DNA from 3 places in the Streptomyces sp. NPDC005393 genome. Region 1 is predicted to be linked to each of the others. Evidence: riboswitches for the same ligand, from Rfam matches in the RefSeq annotation. Region 1 holds a riboswitch; each other region holds the start of a gene.

Region 1 (6,404 bases):
TTGTTGATGCCGAAGGACTCCTCCATCGGCGTGAGCTTGTAGAGCTGCTCCAGCACGGCTTCCGGGTTGAAGCCGTTCTTGATCTCGATCACCAGACGCAGACCGTGCTTGCGGTCGGTCAGGTCCTTGACGTCCGCGATGCCCTGGATCTTCTTCGCGCCGACCAGGTCCTTGATCTTCGAGATGACCTTTTCGGGGCCCACGGCGAAGGGCAGCTCGGTGACGACCAGGCCCTTGCGGCGGGCCGTCACGTCCTCCACCGACACCGTGGCGCGGATCTTGAAGGTGCCGCGCCCGGTCTCGTACGCGTCCCGGACGCCGCCGAGGCCCACGATCCGGCCGCCGGTCGGCAGGTCGGGACCCGGTACGAACCGCATCAGCGTCTCGAGATCCGCGCCCGGGTGCTTGATCAGATGGCGGGCGGCCGCGATCACCTCGCCCAGATTGTGCGGCGGCATGTTCGTCGCCATGCCGACCGCGATCCCGGACGTGCCGTTGACCAGCAGGTTCGGATAGGCGGCGGGGAGGGCGACGGGCTCTTGCTCACTGCCGTCGTAGTTCGGTGAGAAGTCGACCGTGTCCTCGTCGATCGACTCGGTCATCAGCGAGGTCGCCGAGGCCATCCGGCACTCGGTGTACCGCATGGCCGCCGGCGGGTCGTCGTTCCCCAGTGAGCCGAAGTTCCCATGGCCGTCGACCATGGGCAGCCGCATCGAGAACGGCTGGGCCATGCGCACCAGCGCGTCGTAGATCGACGCGTCGCCGTGCGGGTGGAGCTTTCCCATCACCTCGCCGACGACCCGGGCGCACTTCACGAAGCCGCGCTCGGGGCGCAGCCCCATCTCGTTCATCTGGAAGAGGATGCGGCGGTGCACCGGCTTCAGCCCGTCTCGGGCGTCGGGCAACGCGCGGGAGTAGATGACCGAGTAGGCGTACTCGAGGTAGGAGCCCTGCATCTCATCGACGACGTCGATGTCGAGGATGCGCTCCTCGAAGTCGTCCGGCGGGGTCTTCGTGCTGCGGCGGGCCATCGCGCTTGCGGCTCCTTCAACTGCCGATGCGGGATCCTGACGCCGACCATTGTGGACCGGTCCACCGACAACTGTGGAACGGGCCGGGGACAAGGGCGGCCGCGAGACGCCCGGAAACCGCCCCAGAACCCCGCTGAGGGGGTCGCCGCAACGGTCCGCCGGACCTTCGCGGGACGGGAACTTCGCCAGATGTCCGTGCGCTTGCATACAGTGACAGAAGCGCTCAGCACGCGGCTCGCACGCGCTCCATCACGCGATCGAAGGGACGTACATGCCCATGGGTCACACGGCCACGCAACAGGCCGGTTCCGGCGGCCTGAAAGCGACCGAGCACCGCCTGGCCAACGGCCTGCGCGTGGTGCTCTCCGAGGACCACCTGACCCCGGTCGCCGCGGTCTGCCTCTGGTACGACGTCGGCTCGCGCCATGAAGTCAAGGGGCGTACGGGGCTGGCTCACCTCTTCGAGCACTTGATGTTCCAGGGCTCGGCGCAGGTGACGGGCAACGGCCACTTCGAGCTGGTGCAGGGGGCCGGCGGCTCGCTCAACGGCACCACCAGCTTCGAGCGCACCAACTACTTCGAGACCATGCCCACCCACCAGGTGGAGCTCGCCCTGTGGCTGGAGGCGGACCGGATGGGGTCCCTCCTGACCGCGCTGGACGAGGAGAGCCTGGAGAACCAGCGCGACGTCGTCAAGAACGAGCGCCGCCAGCGGTACGACAACGTCCCGTACGGCACGGCCTTCGAGAAGCTCGTCGCGATGGCCTACCCCGAGGGCCATCCGTACCACCACACCCCGATCGGCTCGATGGCCGACCTGGACGCCGCCTCGCTGGAGGATGCGCGGGCGTTCTTCCGTACCTACTACGCCCCGAACAACGCCGTCCTGTCGGTCGTCGGCGACATCGACCCTGAGCAGACGCTCGCCTGGGTCGAGAAGTACTTCGGCTCCATCCCGTCCCACGACGGCAAGCGGCCGCCCCGCGAGGGCACGCTCCCGGATGTGATCGGCGGGCAGCTGCGCGAGGTCGTGGAGGAGGAGGTCCCGGCCCGCGCCCTGATGGCCGCCTACCGGCTGCCGCACGACGGCACCCGTGAGGCCGACGCCGCCGACCTGGCGCTGACCGTCCTCGGCGGCGGGGAGTCCTCCCGGCTGCACAACCGCCTGGTGCGCCGCGACCGCACCGCCGTGGCCGCCGGATTCGGGCTGCTGCGGCTGGCGGGCGCGCCCTCGCTCGGCTGGCTGGACGTGAAGACCTCCGGCGGCGTCGAGGTGCCCGCCATCGAGTCCGCCGTCGACGAGGAGCTGGCCCGCTTCACCGAGGAGGGGCCGACCCCGCAGGAGATGGAGCGCGCCCAGGCCCAGATCGAGCGCGAATGGCTGGACCGGCTGTCCACGGTCGGCGGCCGGGCCGATGAGCTGTGCCGGTTCGCCGTGCTGTTCGGCGACCCCCAGCTGGCGCTGACCGCCGTGGAGCGGGTGCTCGACATCACCCCCGAGGAGGTGCGGGCCGTGGCCGCGGCGCGGCTGCGCCCCGACAACCGCGCCGTGCTGGTCTACGAGCCCGTGCAGGGCGCGGACGCCGCCGCCGAAGCCGACGACACCGACGCAGAAGGGGAGGCGGCCCAGTGAGCGACGCCGTCACCGCGACCATGACGTTCCACCCGCAGCCGCAGGGCGGTGCCCCGAAGCCGTGGGCCTTCCCGGCCCCCGAGCGCGGTGAGCTGGCCAACGGCCTCACCGTGCTGCGCTGCCACCGCCCCGGCCAGCAGGTCGTCGCCGTCGAGATCAATCTGGACGCCCCGCTCGACGCCGAGCCGGCCGGGCTCGACGGCGTCGCCACGATCATGGCGCGCGCCCTGTCCGAGGGCACCGACAAGCACGACGCCGAGGAGTTCGCCGCCGAGCTCGAGCGCTGCGGCGCCACCCTGGACGCACACGCCGACCACCCCGGCGTCCGCGTCTCGCTGGAGGTCCCGGTCTCCCGGCTGCCCAAGGCGCTCGGCCTGCTCGCCGACGCCCTGCGCGCCCCCGCCTTCCCCGACAGCGAGGTCGAGCGGGTGGTGCGCAACCGGCTGGACGAGATCCCGCACGAGCTGGCCAACCCCGCCCGCCGCGCCTCGATGGCCCTGGCCAAGGAGCTGTTCCCGGCCGAGTCGCGGATGTCCCGGCCGCGCCAGGGCACCCAGGAGACCATCGAGGGCATCGACGCCGCGGCCGTACGGGCCTTCTACGAGGCGCATGTCCGGCCCTCCACGGCGACCGCCGTCGTGGTCGGCGACCTCAGCGGCGTGGACCTCGAGAAGGCGCTCGCCGACACCCTCGGCACCTGGAAGGGCGGCGCTGCCGCGCCGCGCCCCGTCCCCCCGATCATCGCCGACGACACCGGCCGTGTGGTGATCGTCGACCGGCCGGGCGCGGTGCAGACGCAGCTGCTCATCGGGCGGATCGGCGCCGACCGCCACGACCGGATCTGGCCCGCGCAGGTGCTGGGCACGTACTGCCTGGGCGGCACCCTCACCTCCCGGCTCGACCGCGTGCTGCGCGAGGAGAAGGGCTACACCTACGGCGTGCGCGCCTTCGGCCAGGTGCTGCGCTCGTCGCCCCCGTCGCCCGCCGGCGGGTCCACGGGCGCCGCGATGCTGGCGATCAGCGGCTCGGTGGCCACCGAGGTCACCGGGCCCGCGCTGGAGGACCTCTGGAAGGTGCTGCGCACGCTGCAGGAGGAGGGTCTGACGGATGCCGAGCGCGATGTCGCCGTGCAGAACCTCGTCGGTGTCGCCCCGCTGAAGTACGAGACGGCGGCGGCCGTCGCGGGCACCCTCGCCGATCAGGTCGAGCAGCACCTTCCGGACGACTTCCAGGCGCAGTTGTACGCCCGCCTCGCGGAGGCCGGGACGGTGGAGGCGACCGCGGCGGTGGTGAGCGCCTTCCCCGCGGACCGGCTGGTCACGGTGCTGGTCGGGGACGCCTCGGTGATCGCGGAGCCGGTCAAGGCGCTGGGCATCGGCGAGGTGCGCGTCATCTCGGGCTGATTCGCCCGGAGTCGGCACGGCGGGCCGACGAGCCATCAGCGGAAGGACCCTGGCGTCGCATGAGACGCCAGGGTCCTCTCGTATGCCCGTTTTATAGAGAGATCGCTTGTTTGGTTTGTGGCGAGAGCAACAAAAACCCGGATCTGTTTGGTGATCGAAAGATGCCCCGTTTAGCGTCAGTCCGGCTGTTCGCCAGTTGCACGCCGCACCCGCGGCACGGACAGCCATCGCCGAGTCCCCGTACGGCGCGAGCCAGGGGAGCCGGGGACCCACATGTCCCCAGGGGTGAATCGTGCGCCTTCCCCGGCCGGGGGAGGGGCTCGTAGGAGACCTTCCTGCTCCGAACCCGTCAGCTAACCCGGTAGGCGAGAAGGAAGGAAAGGAGTGCGCCAGCCTATGGCGTCCACCAGTGCCGCCGGGAAGCACCGCCGTCCCCGCAGGGCCACCGTCCGCACCGGCGCGAACTTCGTGGGCATCACCACGGTCGCTTCGGGTGTCGTCGCCGGGATCGCCGGACCGGCCTTCGCGGCATCCGATGAGGCCCCCGCTCCCCAGGACACCGGTCTGCGCCAGGCGATCGTGATCGGCGACGGGCTCGCCGGCCACATCGAGGAGCAGGCGCAGGCCCAGGAGAACGCCGCCGCTCAGGCGGCGGCCAAGGCGCGGGCGGAAGCGGTCGCGCGCCAGGAGGCCGCCAGAAAGGCGGAGGCGGCGGCGAAGAAGGCCAAGGCGGAGCGCGAGGTCAAGGTGCGCGCCGCGCGGGAGGCCGAGCGCAAGCGTCTCAACACCTTCGTGTCGCCGGTCACGGGCTCCTACGTCTCCACCGGCTACCAGGCGTCCAGCGGGCTGTGGTCCTCCGGCAGCCACACCGGGATCGACTTCCACGCCGCGTCCGGTACCTCGGTGCACGCTGTCGGCTCCGGCGAGGTCGTCGAGGCGGGCTGGGGCGGCAGTTACGGCAACAACGTCGTCATCAAGATGAACGACGGCACCTACACCCAGTACGGCCACCTCTCGTCGATCGGCGTCTCGGTCGGCCAGAAGGTCACCCCCGGCCAGCAGATCGGCCTGTCGGGCGCCACCGGCAACGTCACCGGCCCGCATCTGCACTTCGAGGCCCGCACCAGCCCGGACTACGGCTCGGACATGGACCCCGTGGCGTACCTGCGCTCGCACGGCGTCAACGTCTGACCGTCGCCAGGACTCATCGCGAGCACTCACCGCGAAGACGTGACGCGAAGGCCCCGTCCGGCTCTTGGGTTCCAGGGACGGGGCCTTCCGCATGTCCACTGCACGGTGACCAAAAAATATCCATGAAATCCCTCCCGCCATCGGAAATTCCGGCCGCTTGGAATAGAGTCGTCAAACGCGTGCCAATCAGGTGCGTTTCGCGGGCATTAAGGCGGAGGTTCGACAATGCGGGTCCGTAAGTGAGCGGGGATACGACCGCGATCCAGGGCGGCCGGCGGATTTCGGCACACGCGGTGTGCACCGCGATCCGCGACGACATCGTCTCCGGAACCTTCGCGCCCGGCAGCCGGCTCACCGAGGAACTTCTCGCCCGGCGCTACGGCGTTTCGCGGGTGCCCGTCCGCGAGGCGCTGCGCACCCTGGAGTCCGAGGGCTTTGTGACGACCCGGCGCCACGCGGGCGCGTGCGTCGCGCAGCCCTCCGAGCGCGACGCGGCCGATCTGCTCGACATCCGCGCGCTGCTGGAGCCGCTGGGCGCCGCCCGCGCCGCCCAGCGGCGCACCGAGGCGCATCTGAAGGTGTTGCGCGGCCTGGTCCGGCTCGGCCAGGAGCGGGCCCAGCGCGGCCAGTTCAGTGAGGCGCGGTCGCTGGGCGACTGGTTCCACGAGACGCTCGCCCAGGCGTCCGGCAGCCCGAGCCTGGCCGGGCTCCTCGTCCAGCTGCGGCGCAAGACCGCGTGGGTGTACGCGGTCGATCCGGCCCGGCAGATCGTGCCGCCCCCGGCGCCGGGCGGTGCGGGGCGCCCCGATCCGAGGGTGCGGGCCGTCGAGTCCTGGGCGGAGCACGGCGCGCTGGTGGACGCTGTCGCGCGCGGTGACGCGGACCGGGCGCGGGCGCTCGCCACGGCGCATACCGAGCGCGCGCTGTCGGAATTCCGGTTGCGCCGCCCTGTTCCGGTGAGAACTTCGAAACATTCCGTAAACACGGCAAGCGGCCGGAATTAACAGCGGTCCCGTATACAGCTGAGGGGGGGAATTCTCGGCGCGCTATCGCGGCTCGGTCTTCGTCGCCGAGTCCGGCCGGAATGAGAAAAACAACAAATGGGGCCGCGGTGACCTGAATGGTCACCGCGGCCCCGTCCCTCCG
Region 2 (6,404 bases), on a different contig from region 1:
CGCAGTTGGTGGCGACGGCCAGGTCGGCGATGGTGACGTCCTCGGTCTCGCCGGAGCGGTGGGACATCATGCACTTGTAGCCGTTGCGCTGGGCGAGCTCGACGGCGTCGAGGGTCTCGGTGAGCGAGCCGATCTGGTTGACCTTGACCAGCAGCGCGTTCGCCGTGTCGTTCTCGATACCGCGGGCCAGCCGCTCCGGGTTGGTGACGAAGAGGTCGTCGCCGACGAGCTGGACCTTGTCACCGAGCTGCTCGGTGATGGCCTTCCAGCCGTCCCAGTCCTCCTCGTCCAGCGGGTCCTCGATGGAGACCAGCGGGTAGGCCGCGACCAGCTCGGCGTAGTACGCGGTCATCTCGGCGGCGGTGCGGGACTTGCCCTCGAACTCGTACGAGCCGTCCTTGTAGAACTCGGAGGCGGCGACGTCGAGCGCCAGTGCGATGTCCTGGCCCGGCTGGTAGCCGGCCTTCTTGATGGCCTCGAGGATCAGGTCGAGGGCCTCCCGGTTGGAGCCGAGGTTCGGCGCGAAGCCGCCCTCGTCGCCGAGGCCGGTGGACAGGCCCCGCTCCTTCAGCACGGACTTCAGGGTGTGGTAGACCTCGGCGCCCCAGCGCAGGGCCTCGGAGAAGGACTCCGCGCCGACCGGAGCGATCATGAACTCCTGGATGTCCACATTGGAGTCGGCGTGCGAGCCGCCGTTGAGGATGTTCATCATCGGGACCGGCAGCAGGTGGGCGTTCGGGCCGCCGAGGTAACGGAAGAGCGGGAGGTCGGACGCCTCGGAGGCGGCGTGCGCGACGGCGAGGGAGACGCCGAGGATGGCGTTGGCTCCGAGCGAGGACTTGTCCGGGGTGGCGTCCAGGTCGAACATCGCCTGGTCGATCAGGCGCTGCTCGGTGGCGTCATAGCCGACCAACTCGGGGCCGATCTGCTCGATGACGGCGAGGACAGCCTTCTCCACGCCCTTGCCGTTGTAGCGGTTCTTGTCGCCGTCACGGAGTTCGAGGGCCTCGAAGGCGCCGGTGGAGGCACCGGACGGAACGGCGGCACGGCCGGTGCTGCCGTCGTCGAGGCCAACCTCGACCTCGACCGTGGGGTTGCCTCGCGAGTCGAGGATCTCGCGAGCTACGACGACGTCGATGGACGGCACGAGGTTCTCCTTCGTATGTGTCTGCGCTAGCAGCACGAGCCTAACGGGCCGGGAGGGCTGCACCCCCCCCGTCAGCCCGCCCCGCGAGACAGGACGTGGCACAAATACCCAGATTTGAGCTTGAATATCCATATTTCTGCGGGAACTGATAAGCCCCGGCGGGGCACACCGAGGGGGCGGCGCGCCCGGCCGGGGCTCGATTCCCAGGGGGCCGGCTCGAGCGGAAGCTCAGCCGGGATGGCTCAGCTGAGGTGGAGCTGCTGGCCCGGGTAGATCAGGTCGGCCTGCTCGACGATGTCCTCGTTGAGCCTGAAGAGCTTCTTCCAGCCGCCCTTGACGCGGTGCTCCTGGGCGATCTTGCCAAGGGTGTCGCCGGACTCGACCTCGTACTCGCCGTCGCCCTTCTTGACGGGACCGCGGGCCTGCGAGCGCCCGGCGTGCTCGGGCTCGGCGTGGGTCTCGGCCTTCGGCTGGTCGGGCTGGGCCGCCGGGGCCGACTGCGAGGACTGGGAGGACTGGGAGGACTGGGAGGAGGCGTCGGACTGCGCCTGCGAGCCCGAGGAGGAGCCCGCGGAGGAGGACGAGGGGGTGCCACCGGTGGTCAGGCCCGTGCCGCAGACCGGCCAGGCGCCCTTGCCCTGGCTGGCGAGAACCTTCTCGGCGACCTGGATCTGCTGGTCCTTGCTGGCCTTGTCCGCGGTGGGGGCGAACGCGGTACCGCCGTAGGCGCCCCAGGTGGAGCTCGAGAACTGCAGTCCGCCGTAGTAGCCGTTACCGGTGTTGATCGACCAGTTGCCGCCGGCCTCGCACTGCGCGACCTGGTCCCACTGGGCGGAGGTGGCGGCGGAGGCGGAGGTGGCGCCGATGAGCGGCGCGGCCACGGCCGCGCCGGCCAGACCGGTGAGCGCGGCGATCCGGGTGACCTTCGACGGGCGGCGGTGCTTGCCGTTGCACTTGAGCATCGTTGGTTCGTTTCCTCACCGACGCCTACGAGGTGAGCTGTCGGGTTCGGGCGTGAGTTGCCCGGCCGGATGCGGAGACCGCACCCGGCTTCACCCCTAGCCGACGAGCCCGCTTCCACAGGCCTTTCGGCACCTACCTTGGGTCCCCCGCTCCTGCCTTCGGCGCTGACGCGTCGGTTCCAGCCGACCGCCGGCAGGATTCGGCGTGACGATCGACGGTGCCCGCGGTAGCGAGCGGAAAGACGTTAAACACACCTCCCGAGAAGGTTCAAACACCTTCATCTCGTCGCAGGATGGTGTTTCTGATCTCACTCGGCCCACATCTACGCAGGTAGGACCGGGTGTGGAGGGATCGGACAGGGGGCATACCCTGGACGATGTGACGAGAGGTATATCTCACCGGTTCCAGACCGGGCAATTCCCCCCGAACTACCGCTCCTTGATGGTCAGGTCAAGGCGCTGACCAGGGAGAATGAGATCCGGGTCGGACCCGATGAGGTCCTCGTTGGTTTGATAGAGCCCATGCCATCCGTCGGCCAACTCGCCCCGCTCGGCAATCGCTGACAGATTGTCACCCGGTCGGACGGTGTAGCCGTCACCCGTAGAGCTCTGGGCGCGATCCGCGTCGCCGCGCGAGGCATGCCGCCCGGAGGACCGTGAATCCGCCGTCGAACCGTCGCTCGCGCGCTCCCCCGTACCTTCTTCGCCACGGTGGCGGCCGGTGGGCGCGGGGTCGGCGGACGAGTCCGGCGCATCCGGGGAAGAGGGGTCCGCCGAGGACGTGGAGTCGTCCAGCCCGTCGGGAGCCTGGGAGGTTTGGGGCGCCGCCGGCTTCTCCGTGCTCTCGGACACATCCGGCGTCCGGGGCGTACCGGATGAGCCGGAGTCATCCGACGCCTCGGGTGACGGGGAGTCGTCCAGCCCCGGGTCCTCCTCCGTGTCGCCACGCTGAGCCGAGCCCGGCTGGGCCGGGGTGGCCGTGGAGCCGGGGTCCACATCCGGGGCGCCGCTGCCGTCGGTGAGCCCGGCGTTCAGCGCACAGCTCGGCCAGGCGTCCGGACCGCGGTCACCGAGGATCGACTCGGCGACGGCTATCTGCTGGGAGCGGCTGGCCAGATCGGGGCGCGGGGCGTAGCTCGTACCGCCGTAGCTCTTCCACATGTCCAGCGTCAGCTGGAGCCCGCCGTAGAAGCCGTTGCCGTCGTTGGCGCTCCACATGCCGCCGCTCTCGCATTCGGCGACGCGGTCCCATGTGGCGGTCTGGGCGGCTTGGGCGCCGCCCGCCCCGAACAGCGGTATGGCGATGCTCGCCCCCGCGACCCCCGCCGCGACGACGATGGCCGGAGCCTGACGAGGGCGGCGGTGCCGACCATTCCCGGAACGCATGCGATGGGCCTCTCGTGTGACCTTCGATTGTCGGTTGAACATAGCGAGGTCACGCGATCATCACAACCCGATGTATCCCAGGTCACGCCCAGGTCACGCAGTTGAGCGTTCGTCACTTATGTCGCCTCACAAGGGGCTTGACCGATTCACCCGTCCGGGGAATTCCAGGTCACCGGAAGGGTGCGCAGCCCGCGCATGATGAGTCCACCGCGCCAGCGCAGATCCCGCGAATCCACCGCAAGCCGCAGATCGGGCAGCCGCCTCAGCAGGGTGCCGATCGCGGTCTGCGCCTCCAGTCGGGCGAGCGGTGCGCCCAGACAGTAATGAATGCCGTGGCCGTACCCGAGATGCTGATTGTCCGTACGGGTGAGATCGAGGACCTCGGGCGCGTCGAACCGCTCGGGGTCGCGGTCGGCGGCGGCGAGCACCACCAGTACCGGCTCCCCCTCCGCGATGCGCTGTCCGCCGATCGTGACCGGCTCGATGGCGAACCGCCAGGTGGCGATCTCCACCGGCCCGTCATACCGCAGCAGCTCCTCGACCCCGGCCGCGAGCACCTCCTCGTCCCCTTCCTCCAGGGCCCGCTGGAGCAGGGCACGCTGCTCCGGATGGCGCAACAGCGCGTACACCCCGTTGCCGATCAGATTGACGGTGGTCTCGAAGCCGGCGAACAAGAGGATGAAGGCCATGGCCGCCGCCTCGTTCTCGGTGAGGTGCTCACCGTGGTCGCTGGCGCGAATCAGCCCGGAGATCAGATCCTCCTCGTCCCCTTCTTCTCCTGGTGCCGCGAAGGCCAGCCGCTTCCGGTGGATCAGCTCGGCGAGATACGCGCGGATCCGCTTCACCGCGCGGGCCACCCCGCCGCGCGGCCCTCCGCCGTGCCGGATCATCGTTCCGGCCCAGTCCCGGAAGTCGTCCTGATCCTCGCGCGGCACCCCCAGCAGATCGCAGATCGCATAGATAGGGAGAGGGAAGGCGAACTCATGGATGAGATCCGCCTCTCCCCTCTCCACGAAGGCATCGATGAGCTGGTCGGTCAGCTCCCGCACGCGCGGGGCGAACGCGGCGACGCGGCGCGGGGTGAACGCCTTGGACACCAGCCGCCGCAGCCGGGTGTGATCCGGAGGGTCGATGTTCAGCAGATGTGTCATCAGATCCGCGCGCTGCTCGCCGGGAATGCCCACCTTGCCCCGGGCGTGAGCCGACTCGCTGTGCCGCAGGGGATTCTTCGACAGCCGGGGATCGGCCAGCGCCTGCCGCGCGTCGGCGTAACGGGTCACCAGCCATGCCTCGACACCGCTGGGAAGCGTGGTCCGGTGCACCGGTGCGTGCTCGCGCAGCCAGGCGTACGCGGGATAGGGATCGGTGGCGAACTCCCAGCTGAAGAGGGTGGGAGCGGGGAGGTCACGGGGCTGTTCTGGCACCCCCCGACGATACCGGCCGCCCTCCAAGGACCCCCCGATACAGCCCTTACCGGGAGTAACGGATAAAGCCGCGACAAAAGAGATAAACGTTGAATGGAATTCAACAAGTATCTCCACGCATCCTCCACAAGGCGCACATGGCGCGGGGCGATTGCCCGATATCTGATGGGTGCGGATGACGGTCCGCGGATGCGCCGCCACTCCTTCGCACCATCCCGGAACACGCTCTGACGTGGGCCAACGCAAGGGGAAGGGGGTGCGGCTGATACGACGTCAGATGGCTTGAATGAGACTGGGGCACATGCACGGCGACCCCTGATGCTGGTGATACGATCACCGCGCTTGCCAGGCGAGCCAAGGGCGCGTAAGACACATGGCGATCCCGGCAGAACAGCCGAGAGGGTCACCACTCTGAGGAGCATTATGCCGCCAGTCGGGCATACGGAGCCGTTCCGGCGCACCGACTCCCGTGCGCTGCCGTCGGCAAGACGAGTGCGATGTCCCCGGACCCTGCGGACGCCGTACGGGCGCTGACTCACCGCCTCCTCTCAGCACACCAGGATTCATAACGCACAATACCTCCTTATCAAGTCCCTGGCGGTCTAGTCGTTTAAAGAGAGTCTTATGACGCAATACATACAGGATCCAGCACTCTGGGCCCTGATCGCTGGCACGCCTCTCGCCGCAACCGCCATCATCCGCGGGCGAAAGGCGCGGGCGAATCTGCGCGATGAGAAGGCGGAGCTGGAGAAACGCTCGGCGGAGCTCGAGAACAATTACGCCGAGGCGGTACAGGAGGCTCACGTCCGCGCGGAGGAGGCCACCAAGAGCGCTCTGAAGTCCGCCATGCGAACGCTTCAGGGCCTCGCCAACGAGCAGCAGCTGGCCATCTCCAAAACCCAGGACAGATACGGCGAGCACCAGATTCTCCAGGACCTTCTGGAGATCGACCACATGAACTCGCAGTTCGGGCGGCGTGCGCAGTCCATCGCCGTTCTCTGCGATGGCTGGCTGGGCCGCCAGCGGGCCGTCGCCTCGGTGTACGACGTGGTGCGCAGCGCCAAGGGCCGCATCCGTCACTACACGCGTGTGGACATCCGCTCCCAGAGCAATTTCGCACTGGTCAGCAAGGCCGTGGAACCGGTCGCGCTGGCGCTGGCCGAGCTCCTGGACAACGCGACCAGTTACTCCGCCCCCGATTCTCCGATCGATATCACCATCCGCACCGTGCCCAAGGGCGTCTGCGTCATCATCGACGACGCCGGTGTGGGTATGAATGAGGAGGAGAAGAACCGGGCCGACAAACTGCTCTCGGCCACGCGGGCGACGGGTGTCACGGGACTCGGCAATCCGCCGCAGTTCGGCTTCGCGGTGATCGGCGTGCTCGCCGCGCGATACGGCTTCAGTGTCTCGGTCGATTCGGCCTCTCCTTACGGTGGTGTGCGCGCGGTCGTGCTTCTTCCCGAGGACCTCCTGACCAACATG
Region 3 (6,404 bases), on a different contig from region 1:
GCGACCGCGTCGTGGACGGCCGCCCCGCCCGTGTCGTTGTTGAAGTACGCGTAGACATCGGCGTCGGCCGGCCAGGTGTCATCGACGCGGCGGGCCCAGGTGGCGAGCGCCTGTCGGCCGTAGCGCGGCGCGGGCTGGGCGCGGCCGCCGTGGAAGCGGAGGTAGCCCCACTCGGCGGTCCGCCACAGCGGCGTGACCGGGCGGGAGTCCCGGTCCGCCCAGCAGAGCGCGGCGGCGCGGCGCTCCAGCACCGCGCGGATCTCATCGGTCCACCACGAGGCGTGGCGCGGTTCGACGGCCACCCGGGTCTCGGAGGGGAAGCAGCGCAGACAGGCGTCCAGCAGCTCGCCGTCGGCCCGCAGGGTCGGCGGCAGCTGCAGGAGTACGGGGCCCAGCCGGTCGCCGAGGCCCTCTGCGTGGGACATCAGCCGCGCCACCGGCTCGCTCGGGTCGCGGAGCCGCTTGATATGGGTGAGATAGCGGCTGGCCTTGAGCGCCATCACGAAGTCGTCGGGGGTGCGCTTGCGCCAGGCGGCGAACTGATCGCGGTCGGGCAGCCGGTAGAAGGCGTTGTTGCTCTCGACGGTGGCGAAGGCACGGGCGTATTCCTCCAGCCACAGCCGCTGCGGGCAGCCGGCCGGGTAGAGGTCGCCACGCCAGTCCTTGTACTGCCACCCCGACGTGCCGACCAGGACGGTCATGCTTCGCCCGGATGCCAGGGCGGCCACTGCCCCGGCCGGTCGGCCCAGTGGACCTGTGCCGGGTCGTCCAGGTCGATACCGGGGAAGGCCTGCCGGACGCGCGGTTCGAACTCCTCCCGCTCGAGCGGCTCACAGCCGAGGCCCCGCAGCCGCACCCGTCGGTACCGGCTGTCGGATTCGAATGATTCGACGAAGACGGGGTATCCGGATGCGCCCGGGCTGGTGGCGTGCTCCATACCTCCAGGGTGCCGCAGCCGTCCGCATCCGCGCGTCGGGAGCGCCGGCCGGGGCCCGCCTGATTGCGGACGGGGACATTCTCGGATTGATTCGGATGGGTCCGTAGGGGACCCGATGGATTCGGCAGAGAGCCTTGTGCCGGGGGTGAGCGATGATCTTCACCGACCGTGTGGACGCCGGGCGGCGCCTCGCCGGGCGGCTGCGGCCCCTGGGCGAGGAGAAACCCGTGGTGCTCGGGCTGCCACGGGGCGGGGTGCCGGTGGCCTTTGAGGTGGCCCGGGCGCTGGAGGCGCCGCTGGATGTGATCATCGTCCGTAAGCTCGGTGTCCCCTTCCACCGGGAGCTGGGCTTCGGCGCCATCGGGGAGGGCGGTGTCCGTGTCGTCCACGAGGCGATCATCCGGATGAGCCGGGCCGACGCGGAGGACCTCGCGGAGGTGGAACGGACCGAGCAGGTGGAGCTGGACCGCCAGGCGCGGCGGTTCCGCCGGGGCCGGTCGCGGATCGCGGTCGAGGGCCGCACGGTGATCGTCGTGGACGACGGGATCGCGACCGGCGCTACGGCACGCGCCGCCTGCCGGGTCGCGCGGGCCCAGGGGGCGGCCCGGGTGGTTCTGGCCGTCCCGGTGGCGCCGCCGGACGCGGCCGCGTCGCTGCGCGAGGACGCGGACGAGGTGGTGTGCCTGTCCAGGCCCACGGACTTCTCGGCGGTGGGGGAGTGGTACGAGGACTTCTCCCAGACGGGAGACGCCGAGGTGGTGGAGTTGCTGTCCCGGTCGACTGGAGAGACGGGAGAGGCGCATCCTGGAAGGTAACGCAGGAGGTGATCGCGATGGAGACGATCGTGGGATGCGACATACAGATGGAATTCCGTGAGATCGGTCCGCTGACCGAGGCGGTCGTTCGGCTCAGGATGCATGACGGCACGGAAATGCTGGCCCAGGGCCGCGCGAACCGGAATCCGGACGACCCGGCACAGCCGAGAGTCGGTGAGGAGATCGCGGCAGCGAGGGCGCTGACCAATCTGGCCCACCGGCTGATCGGCAAGGCGGGTGGCGACATCGAGGAAGTCACCCACGCCAAGGCACATCTGGCGATGTAGGAAGAGGGAGCGTCTGCCGCGGTGGCCCCACCGCGGCAAACGCTGCTGCGCGGACGCCGGTCAGCCGCCGCTCAGATGTGGACGCCCTTCGACCGGAGGTAGGCGAGCGGATTGACATCCGAGCCGTAGTCGGGGTCGGTGCGCACCTCGAAGTGCACATGCGGACCGGTGCTGTTGCCGGTCGAACCGGACCGGCCTATCTGCCGGCCGCCGGCGACCGTCTGGCCCACCTGGACGGACAGCGACGACATATGGGCGTACTGGGTGTACATGCCGTCGGAGTGCCGGAGCACCACCTGATAGCCGTATGCCCCGCCCCAGCCCGCCGCGACCACCTCCGCCGGGCCCACGGCCCGCACCTGGGTGCCGACGGGGACGGGGAAGTCGGTGCCGGTGTGATGACCGCTCGACCAGCTGCTGCCGGATACGCCGTACGGGGTGCCCACCAGGGTGCTGCCGACCGGGGTGGTGAAGGACGAGGACGAGGACGAGCGGGTGGCGGTGTCCGTCTGCCGCTTCGGCGGCGTGCTCGTGTGCGCCTGCTCCCGGTCACCGCGCTGCTGGGGGCGCTGGGTGAGGGTGGTGCGGGGCGCGTCGGCGTGGGTGTCGAGGGCGAGCCGCTGACCGGGCAGGATCAGATTCGGATCGCTGCCGATGACCCGGCGGTTGGTCTCGTAGAGCCCCTCCCAGCCGCCCGCGACGTTCTGCGCGTCGGCGATCCTGGAGAGCGTGTCACCGCGGGCGACGGTGTATGAGGGGGACTGCGGAAGAGCCTTCGCCGTGGCCTTGGGGGTGGCCTTCGGCGCCGCCTCGGTGGTGGCTCTCGGGGCGGCCTTGGGGGCCGCCTCGGTGGCGGCCTTCGGGGTCTGTGTGCCGGATCCCTGGCCGCCGGATCCCTGGCCGCCGGATCCCGGGGTGCCGGATCCCGGGGTGCCCGGGGAGGTGTCCGGGGCGGGGCCGCCGCGCGTCAGGCCGGCCTTCACCGAGCAGATGGGCCAGGCGGTTGGCCCCTGGCTCGCGAGCACCTTCTCCGCGACCGCGATCTGCTGAGCCTTGGAGGCCAGGTCGGCCCGTGCGGCGTGAGCGGTGCCGCCGTACGCCTGCCAGGTGCTCTGGGTGAACTGGAGCCCACCGTAGAAGCCGTTCCCGGTGTTGATGCTCCAGTTGTTGGCGGACTCGCACTCCGCGACGTTGTCCCAGGTGCCGACGGAGGCCGCGTTCGCCTGGCCGACGCCGATGAGCGGCAGGGCGACCCCGGCGCCGCCCGCGGTGACCGCGAGCGAGGCGCGGGAGACGCGACGAGGCCGGGGCCGGCGGTGACGTCCGCGTGCAGCCATTGAGCTCTTCCTCTCCTACGCCTGCGAGGTGAGCTGTCGGGTTCGGGCTGGAGTTGCCCGGCCACCCGCACACGGTGCTTTCCACCGCGGCGTGCGTCTTCACCCCAAGCCGTGCCGCGCGGATCGCGGTACGGCGCCTACCTGGTTCCCCCGCTCCCGCCGTGACAGGTCGTCGTCACACCCCCTCGGCCGACGGCGGGACTCGGCGCTCCGGCGAAGGAGACCCGTGCAGCGAAAGCGACGGGTGCCGAACAGTAATCACATCGATTTGGTCACGACAAGACATCGAGACTGTTTGCGGTGAACAATCCGGAATGGGAAGTGGCTCAATAATGTGATCAATGTACCGGGAGACATAAGGCCGTCGACGCGGGGAAGGGAGACCCGAAGGGGGAATGGACGGGAGGCATCGGGGCACTCGCCCTCGCGGCCGGTGACCCGGCAGATGGCTGACCTCGGGAGGTCGCTCATGGTGCAACGGAACGGCACGACGACTCCACGGTCCCGGCCGCCTCGGCCACTGGCCTTATGCGCGCTGCTCGTCGGCGCGCTGGCCACGGCCACGGCCTGCGGCAGCGACACCGGGGACGGGGCGTCCTCGCCTCCCGCCTCATCCGTCGCGGCCGCCTCGTCCGCCGCGACCACCTCCTCCGACACGGCCACATCGTCCGTAAGCACCACTCCGCGGAGCGAACGGCCCGTGTCGCACAGCGCGAAGCCCCCCACGGCCTCGGCGCACACCTCCCCCTCGCATGCCTCCTCGTCGGCGCCCGCCGCCGCCTCCGGCGCGCGCCGGATCTGCTCCAAGGAGCAGTTGACGCTGACGGTCGGGCGGATGGATGTGGGCGCCGGGAATGTGTATCTGCCCCTGGTCCTCACCAACAAGGGCACCTCGACCTGCACCCTCACCGGGTTCCCCGGCGTCTCGCTGCTCGACTCCGCCGGCTCCGCGATCGGCGACCCCGCCACCCGGCGCGGCCCCACGCACTCGACGGTCTCCCTGCCGCCGGGCGGCAGCGCCTCCACGAGCCTGCATACGCTCAACGAGGGCATGACCGACACCCCGTGCCGGCGCACCCCCGCCGAGATCCGCGCCTATCCGCCGGATTCCTTCGGGGCGATGAAGGCGCCGGCGCGGTCCTTCCGGGTGTGCGGAGGCGTCTTCGAGGTCGAGGCGGTCCAATCCGGAACGGGCACCTGACACCGGCATCCAAGGCGCCCTCTCCCTCGCGCTGAAGTGTCCGAAAATCTTGACAAGGCAGGCGCTGACTGGCCGTGTTCACCCTTTCGCAATCAATAGGGGTAGGTCACCATGGGGATGCCTCACATGAGCCGGTGTGTAGCGTCCGGAGGGGGACGGTGTGATGGAGCGAGTCGCGGCCGAGGTCGAGACGGAACTGCTGGACCTTTCGGGAGCGACGCTTGAGGAACTGGACGGCAATCAGGAGTTCGCCCTCGCGATCCAGCGCTTACTCAACCTCGTACAGTCCCCGCCGACGCGCGCGACCTCGGCCGATACCAAATCGGGCTGTTGAGGGATTCCCGGCATGGCGGCGGTGCGGCATTCACGTCCCGTCCGCAGCCGCCAAGCACCCCCCTCTCCCCGGTGGTCCCCCATCACCGGCTGTCCGCGGCCTGCTTCGACCAACTGGCGCACGGCACCGGGGACGCGGCGGCGGTCGCCGAGCTCAGGGCGGGCCAGCGCAGCCGACTCATGCTGCTGTTACGCGCGTTGACCGAGATCGCCTCGGCCCATCCGCGGATTCCCGGGCCGCTGCCCGCGCCGCGTGAGGCGTGGAATCTGCTGATACGGGCCGAGCGGCACAGCCCCTCGAGCGTGGAGCGCCTGCTGCTGCACCCCCAGGTCGGCGCATGGCTCAGCCGCTGTCTGCGCAGGCTGCGGGGGATCGCGGAAGAGGCCGAAGAGGTCCCGCTGTGGCTGGAGACGGGCCATCTGCACACCGTGGCCGCCTCGGCGGCCCTGCTCGCGGAGATCGACTTCCGTATCCGGGTCGCGGTGCGCGACGGCGGGATCATGCTCCCCGCGCTGGGCTTCCTCGACCTGGCGGGATGCGATTCCCGTATCGCGGAAATCTCCACGGACGGCGAAGAGGACCGCGCCGTGCTGGCCGGCTCGCACACGGTGCCGCTGCCCTCCGACCTCACCCAGGACGCCCAGGGCTGGTATGCGCTGAGACGCCTGCACGGGCCGCACCCGGAGCACCCCTGCGCGCCCTACCTGGACGACATCGACCCGTACCGGGACTTCCTGCGCCCCTCCCCTCCGGAGCGGCTGAGCGAACCGGAGGCGCAACAGTGGCAGGAGTACTTCCGGAGTGCCTGGCGGCTCGTCGCGGAGCAGACGACCGTGGATCCCGCCGGTGTCGCCGACTGCCTGATCTCCGTCGTCCCGGTCCGCTACCCCGCTCGGGCGGAACCTTTCAGCGCATCGTCGCCCGAGGCCTATGGCTGTGTTCTGCTGAACTCCCCGGCCGACTCCGCCACTCTCGCGGCTTCGCTGGTCCATGAAGCCCAGCACATCAAACTCAGCGCGCTGCTGGACTTGGTCCCTTTGCTCCGCGGAGGCATGGAGGAGGTCCACTACGCGCCGTGGCGGGCGGATCCACGCCCGCTGCGCGGGCTGCTGCACGGGGTGTACGCCTTTTTGGGCGTCGCGGCTTTCTGGCAGGCCCGCCGGCACGCCGTACCGTCCGAACCCATCGGCCGTGCCGCGGACTTCGAGTTCGCCCTGCGGCGTGCACAGATCTCCCGCGGGTTGCGGACGCTGCGCGCCCACGCGGAGCTGACCCCGATGGGGGACCGATTTCTGCGGGGGCTGGAGAACAGCCTGGCCGACTGGCTCGCCGAACCCGTGCCGGAGGGTCCGCTGCGCACCGCCGACGGCGTCAACCTCGATCACCGGCTGCTCTACCGTATGCACCACCTGCGCCCGGACCGCGACCGGATCGGCCAGTGGGCCCACGCCTGGCGACTGGGCCAACCACCCCCGGGCGCCCTGCCCACGACG

The links. Region 1 has a riboswitch for cyclic di-AMP ahead of ABZS71_RS04095 (M23 family metallopeptidase). Riboswitches for the same ligand answer to the same signal wherever they lie in the genome.
Positions count from the first base shown of each region.
Region 2: another riboswitch for cyclic di-AMP. It lies ahead of ABZS71_RS17570 (transglycosylase family protein); the one in region 1 lies ahead of ABZS71_RS04095 (M23 family metallopeptidase).
Region 3: another riboswitch for cyclic di-AMP. It lies ahead of ABZS71_RS05065 (transglycosylase family protein); the one in region 1 lies ahead of ABZS71_RS04095 (M23 family metallopeptidase).

Region 1 is NZ_JBEXFG010000002.1:370,292-376,695, reverse strand. Features, by position in the region: gene ABZS71_RS04110 (DNA topoisomerase IV subunit A) at 1-1,031, opposite strand, end outside; gene ABZS71_RS04105 (pitrilysin family protein) at 1,303-2,664, shown strand; gene ABZS71_RS04100 (pitrilysin family protein) at 2,685-4,067, shown strand; cyclic di-AMP (ydaO/yuaA leader) riboswitch at 4,286-4,449, shown strand; gene ABZS71_RS04095 (M23 family metallopeptidase) at 4,464-5,258, shown strand; gene ABZS71_RS04090 (GntR family transcriptional regulator) at 5,498-6,262, shown strand.
Region 2 is NZ_JBEXFG010000018.1:91,541-97,944, forward strand. Features, by position in the region: gene eno (phosphopyruvate hydratase) at 1-1,147, opposite strand, end outside; gene ABZS71_RS17570 (transglycosylase family protein) at 1,390-2,109, opposite strand; cyclic di-AMP (ydaO/yuaA leader) riboswitch at 2,117-2,284, opposite strand; gene ABZS71_RS17575 (transglycosylase family protein) at 2,539-3,495, opposite strand; gene ABZS71_RS17580 (cytochrome P450) at 3,642-4,919, opposite strand; gene ABZS71_RS17585 (ATP-binding protein) at 5,544-6,404, shown strand, end outside.
Region 3 is NZ_JBEXFG010000003.1:121,880-128,283, forward strand. Features, by position in the region: gene ABZS71_RS05045 (DUF72 domain-containing protein) at 1-701, opposite strand, end outside; gene ABZS71_RS05050 (hypothetical protein) at 698-937, opposite strand; partial or broken gene ABZS71_RS05055 (phosphoribosyltransferase family protein) at 1,090-1,716, shown strand; gene ABZS71_RS05060 (DUF1876 domain-containing protein) at 1,770-2,039, shown strand; gene ABZS71_RS05065 (transglycosylase family protein) at 2,111-3,376, opposite strand; cyclic di-AMP (ydaO/yuaA leader) riboswitch at 3,382-3,558, opposite strand; gene ABZS71_RS05070 (DUF4232 domain-containing protein) at 3,846-4,577, shown strand; gene ABZS71_RS05075 (hypothetical protein) at 4,738-4,911, shown strand; gene ABZS71_RS05080 (HEXXH motif domain-containing protein) at 4,983-6,404, shown strand, end outside.